DNA from 2 places in the Arthrobacter sp. 08Y14 genome. Region 2 is predicted to be linked to the other one. Evidence: predicted binding sites of a transcription regulator. Region 2 holds the regulator's gene; the other holds the start of a gene.
What was found. Region 2 encodes HrcA, which represses chaperone genes, less so after heat shock. Its sites were predicted from a motif close to TTNGCACTCGNNNNNNNCGAGTGCNAA; they were not measured.
Positions count from the first base shown of each region.

Region 1: a site for HrcA is predicted at 6,013-6,039, ahead of groES (co-chaperone GroES). Genes of this name have one in related genera too.

Region 1 covers NZ_PJIX01000001.1:369,635-377,282, reverse strand. Annotated here, with positions in the region: gene CXR03_RS01700 (hypothetical protein) at 1-119, shown strand, start outside; gene CXR03_RS01695 (hypothetical protein) at 167-559, shown strand; gene CXR03_RS01690 (hypothetical protein) at 556-1,959, shown strand; gene CXR03_RS01685 (ABC transporter ATP-binding protein) at 1,956-2,714, opposite strand; gene CXR03_RS01680 (iron chelate uptake ABC transporter family permease subunit) at 2,711-3,727, opposite strand; gene CXR03_RS01675 (ABC transporter permease) at 3,720-4,757, opposite strand; gene CXR03_RS01670 (siderophore ABC transporter substrate-binding protein) at 4,846-5,805, opposite strand; gene groES (co-chaperone GroES) at 6,177-6,473, shown strand; gene groL (chaperonin GroEL) at 6,554-7,648, shown strand, end outside.
Region 2 covers NZ_PJIX01000002.1:878,823-886,470, forward strand. Annotated here, with positions in the region: gene CXR03_RS10595 (PhoH family protein) at 1-455, opposite strand, end outside; gene CXR03_RS10600 (GerMN domain-containing protein) at 807-1,745, shown strand; gene CXR03_RS10605 (16S rRNA (uracil(1498)-N(3))-methyltransferase) at 1,753-2,517, opposite strand; gene dnaJ (molecular chaperone DnaJ) at 2,519-3,658, opposite strand; gene hrcA (heat-inducible transcriptional repressor HrcA) at 3,795-4,808, opposite strand; gene CXR03_RS10620 (DUF3097 domain-containing protein) at 5,022-5,864, shown strand; gene CXR03_RS10625 (DUF4870 domain-containing protein) at 6,005-6,424, shown strand; gene hemW (radical SAM family heme chaperone HemW) at 6,456-7,648, opposite strand, start outside.

The sequences.
Region 1 (7,648 bases), on a different contig from region 2:
CCTTGGACCTGGTGGACGGTTTCATGGAATCAAACCTGATGAAGTCTGACGCGGGCAAGGCGGCACGGGGAGCAGCGGATGCGGTTGCCGACTGCTGGAACAAGCTCTTTGGCCGATAGTCCGGGCTTCACACCAATGCAGTGCTCAGCTAGGCAAGGGACGAGACATGGAAACTGAAACGAACGACTGGGCACTCTTCGCCGTTATGTTCCCCTTCGGGCTGCTGCTCTTCGTCGGCGGATTGCTGGTCTACAAACAAATGATGGTGCCCCCGGCCCTGGATGACCGGTTCACTGGAAAGCCCTCGCTCGCCTGCACCTTCCTGGGCATGTGGCTCATGCTTCTGCCGGCTTCGAACTTCCGGGAAATAACCTCCAGCGACATCATTTTTGTTCCCTATGCCCTGCTGACGTTCGCCTGCCAGGGCATAGGGATACTCGGCTGGCTCTGGATGCCCAAGTTTATGCAACCGGCGTGGTTGAAGGAGGCTGACCGGCTCAAGGCCCGCGGCAAGGTTCGGCGTATCAGGCAGTACGTCAAAGGGAAGGACAAACGATGACTACGGCTGCCCAAGGATTCAGCTACGAGCGCCTGCATGCTTTCAACCTGCCGCGTCCGGATGGCTGGGAGCGGGTCGAGACGGAAGCCGGGGTGCTGGCAGTAGCTCATCCGCCGGTGGCGGATGGAGACTTCCGGCCCAACATGGTGTTGCGCGGGGAACCGGCAGACGGGATTTCCATTGCCCGGTTCGCGACAGCGGCACTGGCCTCAACGCTCGAAGAGTTCCAGGACGTTCGGATTCTCTCCAACGATCTCTGGAGTCCGGAGGCGTTGGGCACGGAGGCATTGGGCACGGAGGGCAGCGGCCGCAGGCAGCGGTTTGTCCACCGGGCAGGCCGTCATCCGGTCTGCGTGGACCGCTGGATCTGGATAGATGACGGGTTCGTCATGGAGGCAACCGCCAGCTACACCATTGAGCAGCACACCGGAATGAAACTCCTGTTTGAACAGATGGTCCGGGATATCCGGATCAACACCGCCGTCCGGGATATGCCCGGTAGCCAGGCCGTCCGGGAAGGCCGGCGAGACATCGATCGGATAGCCCCGCAGGAGCCCCGGCTGGACGATTATGCCTCCCGGTGCACGGGTGCCGAGTTGGAAGATTTGGGCAGCATCGCTGCAGCACAACCCTATCGGGAAGGCGGAATGCTGCTGCCGATTCCGGCCCTGGAACTGCTCGATACGCTTTTGGTGAGGGACCGGTTGGGACGGTTTCAACGGAAGGATCCGTCTGTGGCGACGCTCCAAGCCGCAGGTCTGCTTACGGCCGCAGCAAAGCTGACTCCGGCAGGGGAACAGTTCCTCCTGCCCGTCCGGAAGTTGGATGCTTCCTTCCAAGTGGAAGTATCCAACGCAGCGGGAGGCTCAGTGCTGCAGGCCTGGATCGGCGGCGGACTTGGGAAGATCACTGCCGGGCCGTCGCTGTTCCCCGCTGCGTCGGCGGCCGCGGCCTTTGGGCCCGATGATGTAGCCGCCAGCATTATGCAGGCCAACATGGTGCCTAAGCGGATTGCAGACTGGGCAGGTCTTTCTCCGGGCTGGAGCATCCCGCACGAGCCGGTGGTGCTGGGCATGGACCACTATGAGGCCCGGCTCAAGTCGGCGCGGACCCCGGCACCGAAGACTCTGGATCAAGCTGCGGGGCAGATGTGGCAGCAACCGTGGGCCGAATGGCAGATCCTGAACGAACAAACCGGCGGGTGGTTCGGCTGGGTGAACGCCGGGGTGGCCGGGCAATACCGGCTTTCACCCGCTGATGGATATCAGGAGCATGGCCGCACCGTTCGTCTCGAACCCATGTCCCCGGCCGTCGTCTGGGACATGCTGGTGCGGTTCATCCACTGCACTGTGGAAGGGATTCCGCTCCGGTTGCCCGAGGTGCCGGGATTCAACGGCTAGGCGAAGTACACGCCTATCCGGTTGCCCTCGATCTCTTCGATCCGGATATCGATTTCGTAGATATCCTTCAGGACCTCGGGCCGCATGATCATGGACGGCGGCCCCTGGTGCAGGAGCCTGCCGTTGGCCATGGCAATAATGTCGTCGGAATAGCAGGAAGCGAAATTGATGTCGTGGATAACCAGTACCACCGTCTTGCCGAGCTCGTCGGTGAGCCGGCGCAGCAGCCGCATCATTTCCACGGAGTGCTTCATGTCCAGGTTGTTCAACGGCTCATCCAACAGCAGGTAGTCGGTGTCCTGGGCCAGCACCATGGCAATAAATGCACGCTGCCGTTGACCGCCGGAGAGCTCGTCAACAAACCTGTCCGCAAGATCCGACAGGTCCAGGAAAGCCAGGGACTGCTCTATCTTCTCCCGGCACACCGACGTCGGACGCCCGCCGTTGTGCGGGTACCGTCCGAAGCCGACAAGATCGCGAACGGTCAGCCGCACGGTGAGATGGTTGTCCTGCCGCAGGATGGCCATCTTCCTGGCCAGGTCCTTACCCGGTGTTTTCACGACGTCGAGGCCGTCCACAGTCACCGTTCCCGCGTCAGCGGGCAGCAGGCGGCTGATCATGGAGAGCAGCGTGGACTTGCCGGCACCGTTGGGGCCAATGATCGAGGTAACTCCGCCTTCCTTGATATGGCAGCTCACCCCATCAACAACGGTGGTGCCGGCATATTTTTTGGTGACGCCGTTGACGGAGATCATTTGATGGAGCCTTTCAGGAGCAGGATCAAAAAGACGATCCCGCCGACGAATTCAATGACAATGCTCAGGGCTGTATCGAACGCAAACACGCGCTCAAGGACCAGTTGGCCGCCCACCAGGGCAATGATGCCCAGCAGCACTGCAATGGGGACAACAGCGGCGTGCTTGAAATGCGAACACAGCTGGTAAGCCAGGGAAGCCACCAGCAGACCGAAGAAGGTAACGGGCCCCACCAGAGCGGTGGACACCGCAACGAGCACCGAGCAAATCACCAGCACCAGCGTCACCGTGCGTTTGTGGTTGATGCCCAGGTTGATCGAGGTTTCCCGGCCCAGCGAAAGCACATCGAGTGAGTGCCGCAGGCGCCAGGCCGGAACCGTGACGATGGCTGCAGCGATCAGCGAGTAGCCGAGCAGCTTGGCATCGACGTTGTTGAAGGACGCAAAAAACAGGTCCTGCAGGATGATGAACTCGCTGGGCTCGATCAGCCGCTGCAGCAGTGAGGACACACCCCGGAACAGCGTGCCCAGCACAATGCCCACCAACAGCATCAGATGGAGGGACTTGCCGCCGCCGGTAAACAGCCACCGGTACAGCAGGAACGAGAACCCCACCATCAGGGCAACTTCCATGCCGTAACGCAGCGGATCGGACATGGCGAGGACAAGGCCGCCACCGAGGGTGAACACCAGGATGGTTTGGATCAAGACGTACAGGGCGTCGAAGCCCATAATCGAGGGCGTCAGGATCCGATTGGCGGTGACAGTTTGGAACAATACGGTGGAGACGCCGACGGCGTAGGCCACCAGGATCATCGAACCCACCTTAACGGCGCGGCGCGGAAGGACATAGCCGACGTTTCCGCGCAGATCGATGGTCATGAAGACCACCACCAGGGCGGCTGCCGCCAAGGACAGCAGGATGATCCAGAACCTGGGGGAGAGGTTGCGCACCGGACGGCGGCGCTGCACGGTAAGTGCGGAGGGAAGGGCGCTGACTGGACTGCTAGGCACGGGCGGAGGGCTTTCTCAGGAGCAGGTAAAGGAACAGGGCGCTGCCAATGGCGGAGACGATGACCCCCACCGGAATCTCGTACGGGTAACGGATGGTCCGGCCGATGATGTCGCACGCCAGGACGAAGCCGGCCCCGAAAATGGCAACCCACGGTATGGCCCGGCGGACATTGTCCCCGATCATCAGCGAGACCAGGTTGGGAACGATCAGGCCCAGGAACGGCACCGAGCCGACGCTGACAACCACGACGGCGCTGATCAGGGACACGATGATGAGGCCCAGCGTCATCACCCGGTTGTAGTTCAGGCCCAGGTTGGTGGTGAACTCCTGGCCCATGCCTGCGACGGTGAAGCGGTCAGCTGCCAAATAGCCGATCAGGGTCAGGGCTCCTACAATCCAGAGCAGTTCGTAGCGCCCGCGCAGTACGCCGGAGAAATCTCCGACCATCCAGGAATTGAGGGTCTGCAGCAGGTCGAACCGGTAGGCGAAGAACGTGGTCACGGCCGCAATAACGCCGCCAAGCATGATTCCCACGAGGGGAACGATCAGCGTGTTGCGCAGCGGAATCCGGCGCAGGACCAGCAGGAAGAGGGCGGTCCCGGCCACGGCGAAGACGGTTGCGGTGGACATTTTAAGGAACAATGAGGCCCCCGGCAGGAACACCGTTACCACCAGGATGCCCAGGGAAGCGGACTCCACTGTGCCCACTGTGGACGGCTCCACGAACTTGTTGCGGGCCATCAGCTGCATGATGAGACCGGCGACGCTCAGCGCCATCCCGGCAAGAATGATGCTCAGGGTCCGGGGAACCCGGCTGATCCAAAAGATGTCCCACGCGTGTTCGTCGCCGGAGAGCAGGCCGGGAAGCGAAACGTCGCTCACGCCGACAAACATGCTGACAACGGCAAGCACCAGGACAGCTGTTCCTCCCAGCAGAAGCTTGGTTCCGGGGCCGAGGAACCGGCGGCGGCCGGAAACAGCAGTGGCCCCGGCGGCTGCCGGGGCGGTGGGGGTTAGCGCAGTGGTCATGGTGCGTTCCGTCTCCCCCGCCGGCCGGCCCTGCTCCCGGGGGAGGGAGGAAGGCCGGCCGGCAAGGATTGGCAGGTGGGTTGGACGGTTAGGAGATGCCGTCCTGAACAGCGCTGACCATGGAGTCAACATTGTTCAGGCCGTAACCCACGAGATACCAGCTGGAGGAATCGAGCATGGTGATGCGGTCATTCTTGGCGGCCTTGGTGCCCATCACGAGTTCGTTGTCCAGTACAGCGGAGGCAACTTCACCCGCATTGCCCACCGCGACGTCGCGGTCGATGACAAACAGGTTGTCCGGGTTGATCTCGGCAACGTATTCGAAGGACACGGATTCGCCGTGCTGTGCTTCGGACTTGATGTCGGCAGCAGTGGAAACCCCGAGGACGTCATGGATCAGGCCGAAGCGTGAACCTTCGCCGTAAGCGGTCATTTCACCGCCGCTGGTCATGATGATGAGGCCGTTGCCGGCGTCGGCGGCGGTTGCCTTGGTGTCCTCCACCTTGGTCTCGAGTGCAGCGAGCTTCTCTTCAACTTCGGCTTCCTTGCCGAAGATGTCACCGATGATCTCGGTGTTGGAGATGAAGGAATTCCACGGATCCGCAGCGTCGGTGCTGAGGTTGATCGTGGGGGCGATCTTGGAGAATTCTTCGTAGGAGTCAGCGGTGCGGCCGGACATGATGATCAGGTCCGGGGCGCCGGCGCTGATGGCCTCGAAGTCGGGCTCCTTCATGCTGCCGATCTTGGTGTAGTCATCGGAGCCGTACTTGGAGAGGCTTTCGGGGAAGTTTGCGGCGGGAACGCCGTCAACCTCGATACCCAGGGCATCCAGGGTGTCCAATGCGCCGAGGTCGAACGTGTAGACAGTCTCCGGGTTCACCGGAACTTCGGTGGTGCCCTGGGTGTGTTCAACGGTAACCATGGTGGGCTCGGACGCATCGGCGGTGGCGTCCGCGTTGGCCGAAGTGTCTGATCCGCAGGCGCTCAGGGCCAGGAGGGAGGCGAGGGCGGTCCCGGCGACAAAGCGGGACTTGAGGGTTTTCTTCACGTCAGGGGGCTCCAGCTGTTCGGGTCTATCGTCCGGCCCGGCGGGGGAGGCCCGCCAATAGGACACAGATGTTTGCGTATTTAGGACATATAAATGTTTGCTAATTTTGCGCGCCTTTGAAAACTACAGGGTTAGGTGAGGCTAAGCAACTTTTATGTCCCGGTGAGCGGGCTTTGGTTACGGGGCGTCATGACGCGGCAAAGTAAATTGGCACTCACCTTGACCGAGTGCCAGCCCTTGCATAAAGTCGGAGTTAGCACTCTCCCTGTGAGGGTGCTAATTCCTGAGGGAAGCGCCAACCGGCACCGCGACGACGGCCAGCGCCCACCGACGGTCCCTATCCGTTAGTAACTACGCAAAGGAGAGCCCGAGTGTCGGTCTCTATTAAGCCCCTTGAGGATCGCATTGTTGTCCGCCCCCTCGAAGCCGAGCAGACCACTGCTTCCGGCCTCGTCATTCCGGACACTGCAAAGGAAAAGCCCCAGGAGGGCGAAGTTGTTGCAGTAGGCCCCGGCCGCGTTGACGACAACGGCAACCGCGTTCCCGTGGATGTTTCCGAGGGTGACGTTGTCATCTACTCCAAGTACGGCGGAACCGAAGTCAAGCACGGCGGCTCCGAATACCTGGTGCTGTCCGCCCGCGACGTACTGGCCATCGTCGTTAAGTAGTTGAAAAAGGGAGACCCCGGCCAATCTGGCCGGGGTTTTCTGATGCAGGTGCAGATGTAGCTGTCGGAAAGGACACACACATGGCAAAGCAATTGGAGTTCAACGACTCCGCCCGCCGCTCGCTGGAGGCCGGCGTCGACAAGCTGGCCAACGCCGTCAAGGTGACCCTCGGCCCGCGCGGCCGCAACGTAGTGCTCGCCAAGACCTGGGGCGCTCCCACCATCACGAACGACGGCGTGACCATCGCCCGTGAAATCGAGTTGGATGATCCGTACGAGAACCTCGGCGCCCAGCTGGCCAAGGAAGTTGCCACCAAGACCAACGATGTTGCCGGTGACGGCACCACCACTGCCACGGTGCTGGCTCAGGCCCTGGTCAAGGAAGGCCTGCGCAACGTTGCTGCAGGCGCCGCTCCGGGCCAGCTGAAGCGCGGCATGGAGACGGCCGTGGAAGCGGTAGCTGCACGGCTGCTGGAAAACGCCAAGGAAGTTGAAGGCAACCAGGTTGCCCACGTAGCTGCCATCTCCGCCCAGAGCATGGAGATCGGCGAACTGCTGGCCAAGGCCTTTGACACCGTCGGCAAGGACGGCGTCATTACGATCGAGGAATCCTCCTCGACGCAGACCGAACTGGTCATCACCGAGGGCATGCAGTTCGACAAGGGCTACCTGTCCCCGTACTTCGTCACTGATCCGGAGCGCCAGGAAGCCGTCCTCGAAGACGCGCTGATCCTGATCAACTCCGGCAAGATCTCCTCGGTTGCCGAGTTCCTGCCCCTGCTTGAAAAGGCACTGCAGACCTCCAAGCCGCTGTTCATCATTGCCGAGGACATTGAAGGCGAAGCCCTGTCCACCCTGGTGGTCAACAAGATCCGCGGCACCCTGAACGTGGTTGCCGTCAAGGCACCCGGTTTCGGTGACCGCCGCAAGGCCATGATGCAGGACATCGCCACCCTCACCGGTGCGCAGGTTGTCTCCCCGGACCTGGGCCTGAAGCTGGACCAGGTTGGCCTTGAGGTGCTGGGCTCCGCCCGCCGCATCACGGTTACCAAGGACAGCACCACGATTGTCGACGGAACCGGCTCCGAATCCGACGTCGCTGACCGCGTGGCTCAGATCCGTGCCGAGATCGAGCGCACGGACTCCGACTGGGACCGCGAGAAGCTGCAGGAACGC
Region 2 (7,648 bases):
TAAGTTTTGCCGGTGCCCGCGGGTCCGATTCCAAACACAATGGTGTTTTCATCAATCGCGTCCACATAGTTTTTTTGGTTCAGCGTCTTGGGACGGATGGTGCGGCCGCGGGTGGAGAGGATGTTCTGCGTCAGGACTTCCGCCGGGCGCTGGGCGCTCTGGTCCCGGAGCATGGTGATCAACTGCTCCAGCAACTGGGGCGTGACCTTGGTCTGGCTCCGTGCCAGGATCCGGACTTCGTTGACGAGACGGAGGGTCAGTTCAACAACAGCAGCGGGGCCCGAGATGGAAAGCTCGTTGCCGCGGACGTGAAGATTGGCCTCCGGGTAAGCGGACTCAATGATCTTGAGCGCCTCGTCGTTGGCACCCAGAGACTGGACCATGTGTTCCGTGGAATCAAAGATGATGGTCTGGCGATCCAGTCCGATGGTGCCAATTCCTGAGGATTCAGTCATATATTCGGCCTTCCCAGGCCTTTCATCGCCCCTTTGAAGAGTGAGTTGTTTGTGCTTGGTGTGGTGCCCCGGCCTAACAAGTTATGGGACCGGCAATCGGGAGCTCGGCAAGTTAAGACAGGCACTTCAATATTACTTGATACCACGGCTCACCGTCTGCTCCAGCCGGTGAGCTGTTTAGTCCGCCTGTGCCGGATGCGGCCGCGGCGGGCAGCCGACAACACGGCCGGCGCCCCGGACGCCGGGTCTCAATCGGGTCTCAGTCCGGTCGCAGGACGGTTAAGAGCGCAAATCCGGCCTTTCGCATGTGCCAAGCTGGGGATGACCGTTCAGCGAAAGGAGGACAGAAAATTGCATGAAGCACCGCAACGGCGCCTGCCGCACGGCAGGATCGTCCTGGGCCTGCTCGCAGCGTCTTCGCTCCTCCTCAGTGGCTGCGGCGTAGTGGCAGCCACCCCCACCACCTCCATGCCTACGCCCTTTGATGAGGCTGCAGGTTCCGTGTCCGCCTCGCTGAGCGTTACGGCTCCTTCGGAAGGAAAGCCGGCGCCGGGACGCCTTCCGGTCTACTGGCTCGGAGTGAACGGTTCAAATGTTCACCTCTACCGGGAGTTCCGGCCCGTCGAAACGAGCGGTGATCCGATAGTCGAGGCTGTAGTTGCCATGACGTCCGACAAACCGGCTGATCCGGATTACTTCAATCCCTGGAGCAAAGCCGGCAGCGTCACAGCCTCAATATCCGGCAAGAACGTCATCACGGTTGATATCTCCTCGGACGCTTTCAAGACTTCCCTCGATGCCGGCATGGCGCACCGCGCCGTCCAGCAGCTCGTGTATACGGCAACCGCTGCGGCTTCAAACGCCGGGCTTACCACGGTGAAGTATGAGCCCTCAGTGGTGCTTCTGGTGGACGGCAAAGCAGGTTACCAGGCGTTCGGGCATGAGCGTCTGGAAGGGCAGCTCCAGCGGGATGCTTCACTGATGGCCCCGATCTGGATCATTGATCCGCAGCAGGGGGACGGAACCGGCCCTTCGCTTCAGGTTCACGGAACCGCAGTTTCGGAAGGCGGCCAGGTGTCCTGGCGTGTCGAGCCGATTGTTGACGGCCGGCCCGCCGAGGATGCCGTCCAGACCGGTTATGCCGAACTGGAGGCACCCACCGGCGGCACATCCCTCTACAGTTTCAGCGTTGATCTGGCGCCGGGCGAATACAGCGTAAGCGTTTTCCACGGGGCTGAACGGGCCGATGAGGACTCCAAACGCGTCACCGTGTATTCCGACGTGAATTAGCCCGGCTTTACCAGCGTCCGAGCGCGTAATTCAGGACGGCCAGCGCCGCCGGACCTGCGGTGGATGAACGAAGAACGTGCTGCCCCAACCGGACCGCCACGGCCCCTTCCGAACGCAGGAGCTCAACTTCAGCCCCGCTGATTCCCCCTTCGGGTCCCACCACCACGGCAACGCTCAGCGGCCGGCCGCCGCAGCGTTGCCGTGCCTGCTCCACCGCCGGTACCAGCGCGCCGTCGGCCTCTTCATGGAGCACAAGCACCAGGTCGACATCCGCCAGCCTCCGCACCAGCGCCTTGGTATCGAGCATTTCTTCGGCTACGGGGATCTCGGACCGGCGGGACTGCTTGGCCGCCGCCGTGAGGATGCCCTGCCACTTCGATTGCCCCTTGGCAGCTTTGTCGGCACGCCAGCGCACGATGCTCCGCTCGGACTGCCACGGAATCACCGCCTGCACGCCCAGCTCGGTGGCTGCCTCAACGGCCTGCTCGTCCCGGCCTCCCTTGGCGAGGGCCTGAACCAGCATCAGCGTATCGGCCGCTTCGTTTTCCTCGGTAACGGACTCCACCGCCACCTCCAGCCGGGACGGCCCGGCAGCGGCAACCGTACCCGTGAGCCGGCGTCCGGCCCCGTCCACGATATCCACCGGTTCCCCGGGCGCCAAGCGTTTCACGGCAACCGCGTGGTGGGCTTCAGCCCCTTCGAGGACAAAAACGGAACCGGCCCCGGCGGCACGGACGGCATCCGGGTCACCGAAGAAGATCGGGTTGGTCATGTCAGTGGTTGCCCAAGCGGTCCCGCAGCCGGGCAAAGACGCCCGTGCCGCTACCTGCCAGACGGCCCTCGGCATATTCCTCACCGCGCAGCTGCGCCAGCTTGCGCAGCAGTTCTTCCTGCTCCGCATCCAGCTTCTGCGGGGTTTCCACGTGCAGGTGGACCAGCAGGTCTCCCCTGCCGTAGCCGCGCAGATGGGTCACGCCAAGTCCCTTGAGGGTTGTGACTTCCCCGGACTGAGTGCCGGCCTTAACCGCAATCTCCCGGTCGCCGTCGAACGTCTCGAAGTTGATGGAAGACCCAAGCGCCGCCGCCGTCATGGGCACGGTCAGCGTGGCGTGCAGGTCATCGCCTTCGCGGACAAACGTAGGATCGGCATTTACCCGGATTTCCACGTACAGGTCGCCCTGGGGTCCGCCGGCCGTACCGGCTTCACCCTGTCCACCCAGCTGGATACGGGTACCGGTGGCTACACCGGCGGGAATCTTAATGTTCAGGGTACGGCGGCTGCGCACGCGGCCTTCGCCGGCGCACTCGTGGCACGGGTCCGGGATAACGGTTCCGTAGCCCTGGCAGGACCCGCACGGCGCGCTGGTCATAACCTGGCCGAGAATGGAGCGCACGGCACGCTGTACCTGGCCGGATCCGTGGCAAATGTCGCAGGTCCGCGGGGACGTTCCCGGCTGGCAGCAGCTTCCGTCGCAGGTGGGGCAGGTGACCGCGGTGTCGACCTCAATCTTCTTGTTGGTGCCGAAGACGGCATCCTTCAGATCGATGCGCACATTGATGAGGGCATCCTGGCCGCGCCGCGTCCGTGAGGCCGGTCCCCGGCCGCCGCCTCCGCCGCCACCAAAGAAGGTGTCGAAGATGTCCTGGAAGCCGAAATTCTGGCCACCGAAGCCGGCGCCGCCGCCAAAGCCGTTGTCGTTGCCGTTCTCGTTGCCGGTGGTGTCATAGATGCGGCGTTTCTGCGGGTCCGCGAGCACCTCATAGGCGTGGGTGACGGCTTTGAACTCGTCCTGCGCGCCGGGAGCAGAGTTAACGTCCGGGTGGAGCTTGCGGGCAAGCTTCCGGTACGCCTTCTTGATTTCTTCGCCCGTGGCGTCGCGTCCGACACCCAGGACCTGGTAGTGATCGCTCACTCGTGCACATCGCTTCCTGTAATTGGCAGTATCCGCGTTGTTACCGCGCCGCCCTCCGTCCGGAGGCGTCCACCGGCTGCTGTCGCCCTCGGGCGGCGGCAACCGGCGTACTGCTGCTGTATTCGTCTAACGTTTTTTAGTTGTTCAGTATTCGGGAAAGATAACGGGCCACGGCACGCACTGTGGCCATCGTGTTGGGGTAGTCCATGCGGGTTGGTCCGAGCACCCCCACCTTTGCCGAAGAATCGGGTCCGTAACCGGTGGCTACGACTGATGCCTCTGAAAGGGATCCGTGCGGGTTCTCCCGTCCAATCCGCACCGAGACACCCCTGGCGTCCTGCTCCATTTCCGACAACAACCGAAGCATGACGACTTGTTCCTCAAGTGCCTCCAGGATGGGGCCGATCGTCAGGGGAAAGTCTACTGTGGAACGGGCCAGATTGGCGGTGCCAGCCATGACCATGCGGTCTTCCCGGTTGATTCCGGCCAGCTGCTCCAGACAGTGTGCCAGCGCCGCGGCGTTCCGCCGCTTCGGGGCGGGAACCTGGACGAGGCAGTCGGCCAGTTGTCCGGTTATCCGGGTCAGCGGCGTACCGCTAAGTGCGGACAGGAAATGCTGCCGCAGCTCCAGCAGGTCCGGCTCGGTGACCTGGTCGGGAACCGTGATGACACGCTGCTCCACCCGTCCGGTGGTGGAAATCAGGACCACCAGCACCTGGGCCGGCGCCAGCAGGACAAATTCGATGTGGCGGACCTTGGCGTTGCCGAGATGCGGATACTGCACCACAGCCACCTGGTTGGTCAGCTGGGAGAGCAGCCGGACGGTCCGTTCCATGACGTCATCGAGATCTTCAGCTCCCTCCAGCAGGGTCTGGATGGCCTTGCGCTCTGCGGCGGACAGCGGTTTGACGTCTGATATCCGGTCCACGAAAAGGCGGTAACCCTTATCGGTGGGGATGCGTCCGGCGGAAGTGTGAGGTGCGACAATCAGGCCCTCTTCTTCAAGGGCCGCCATGTCATTTCGAATGGTGGCGCTGGACACTCCCAGCTGGTGGCGTTCCACCAGTGCTTTGGATCCAACGGGTTCGCGCGAATGCACGTAATCCTCAACAATGGCCCGGAGCACCTCGAGTCTGCGTGGTTCACTCATGGTTTTCCCTCCCTTGCTGATGTCCTGCCGGTGCTGATGTCCTGACAGCGGTGCCGAACAGGCATGCGGATTGGCGCCGGGCTGGTTAGCACTCACCCTGCCCAAGTGCTAAGTCTAATACGGATCGGCGGCGTTGCTAGCATTGAGGAGCCCGTGCCCGCACGTGCCGAATCCGCGCAGGAACCAACCGCAATCAGAGTGAGGGATATACCCGTGTCGAATTTTTCGTGGGGCCCGCAGGACATTAGCGCCCCGGCCCGGCGGGTATTGCCCAAAGTAGGCGCGGAGATCGGGCTCGTGCTTGAAGACGTGCACAGCGGCTGGGTTGGTGCCGTGGTGCGCGTCGAGAAGTCCGGCGGCCTGCATCTAATGGTCCTAGAGGACCGGCGCGGGAAGACGAAGTCCTTCGAGCTGGGCTTCGGATTCCTTTTGGACGGGGAGCCCGTGGAGGTGGTTCCGGCCGTCAAGGCTGCGGCCCCGGTGTCCCGGCGGACGGCGTCGGGCTCTGTCCGGGTGGACAACGTCCGGGCGCGCACCGCGAGGGCCAGCCGCATCTGGGTGGAGGGAAAGCACGACGCCGAACTGGTGGAAAAGGTGTGGGGTGATGATCTGCGCGTGGAGGGCATCGTCGTCGAGCCCCTGCACGGCGTGGATGATCTTGCCTCCGCTGTAAAGGATTTCAGCCCGGGCCCCGGACGCCGGCTGGGCATCCTGGTGGACCATCTCGTGTCCGGGTCCAAGGAATCCCGGATAGCTGCCGAAGCCATGGCCGTTCCGGGCGCCCGCGAGAACGTGCTGATTGTGGGCCACCCGTACGTGGACGTGTGGCAGGCCATCAAGCCGCAGACCATCGGTCTGGCAGCCTGGCCCGTGGTGCCCCGCCACGAGGACTGGAAAACGGGCATTCTGAAAGGCCTTGGCTGGCCGCACCGGGACCACACCGACGTTGCCATGGGCTGGAAGAAACTGCTGGGCAGCGTCAGTTCATATGCCGATTTGGAGCCGTCGCTGCTGGGGCGGGTGGAGCAAGTTATCGACTTCCTGACCGTCCCATAGCGGCTCCACCGCTGTGCCGTTGCTGGCTGGAGCTCCTCCAGCCAGTAACCTAGATGAGATATGCAGCAGCCGGACGGCCCAGTCCGCACCGGCGCACCGGGCCAGGCGTCCAGAGTCAAAAGGAAACAGCAGTGTCGAACATCCGTCAAAATGACCAGCACCGCCCCGACGACCGGGGTGCGGCCCAGCGTCCCCCCTATCAGGGCGCACCGGCCAACGCGCTGCCCCTCACCGCTTCCGAGGACCGCCAGTGGGCCACCATGGCTCACTTCGGCGGCATTCTGGGATTCATCCCGTCCATGATCATCTACTTGGTGTTCCGCGACCGCGGCCCGTTCACGGCGCAGGAATCCAAGGAAGCGCTAAACTTCACGCTTCCTCCCACCATCATCGCGATGGTCGCCTGGCTGCTGTCCTTCATTCCGGTGATCGGCTGGGTCTTCGCCATCCTGAACGCCCTGCTGTGGGTTGCCATAGCGGTTTCCTCAGTGGTCGCCGGCATTGAATGCAACCGCGGACGGCCTTACCGCTACCCGCTGAACCTGCGCCGCATCCAGTAAGACCGGGACTGGATCAGCCCGGCAGCTGACATCAGTCCGGCAGCAGGCGGCGGACGACGGCGTCCGCCAGCAGGCGGCCCTTGGTCGTCAGCAGCACGCGGCCGGTCAGGGCGGCCTTCGCGTCCACCAAACCGTCGGCCATCAAACCCGCCACGGCGAGCCGGCCGGAATCCTTGAGCCGGGACAGTTCCAGGCCTTCAGCCAGGCGGGTGCGCAGCATGATGTCTTCCACGTACCGGGTTTCGGCATCGAGGGTTTCGCGCCCGACGGCGGGTGACGCCCCCGCGGCGATCCGCTGGGCGTAGGCGGTGGGATGCTTGGCGTTCCACCAACGCACGCCGCCCGCATGAGAATGGGCGCCCGGGCCGATGCCCCACCAGTCGTCGCTGCGCCAGTAGGCCAGGTTGTGCCGGCACTGGTCCGCGGGTGTACGCGCCCAGTTGCTGACCTCGTACCAGGACAGTCCGGCCGCCGTCATCAGCTCGTCGGCCACGAGGTATTTGTCCGCATGGTCGTCGTCGTCGATCGGCGGCACTTCACCGCGGCGCATGCGTGCGGCCAGTTTCGTGCCCTCTTCGATGATGAGGGCGTACGCGGAGATATGGTCCGGTTCGTAGCTCAGTGCCTCGTTGACCGAAACCTTCCAGTCCTCCAGGGACTCCCCCGGCGTGCCGTAAATCAGGTCAACGCTCACGTTCAGTCCGGCGTCGCGCGCCCACTTCACTGCCTCCGGAACGCGCGACGGCGTGTGGGTGCGGTCCAGCACAGCCAGCACGTGCGGCACGGCTGACTGCATGCCGAAAGACACACGGGTGAACCCGGCGTCAGCCAGCAGCTGGAGGGACTGCGGGGTCACCGAGTCCGGGTTGGCTTCCGTGGTGACCTCCGCGCCCGGTTCCAGGCCCCACATGTCGACAGCGGTTTTCAGGATCCCGGCGAGGTCCTCGGCGGGCAGCAGAGTGGGGGTGCCGCCGCCGAAGAACACGGTTCCCATCTTCCGGTCCGGAAGCCCCGATGCCTTCAGCGCACGCGCAGCGAACCGGACTTCCTCTGCCGCCGTGCCGCCGTAGGCCGCCTGCGAGGCCCCGCCGCCCAGTTCCGTGGCGGTGTAGGTGTTGAAGTCGCAGTAGCCGCAGCGGACGGAGCAGAACGGAATGTGGACATAGAGTCCGAAGTTCCGGTCCGCCGCCCCGTCCGCTGCCTGGGCGGGCAGGAGACCGTCGG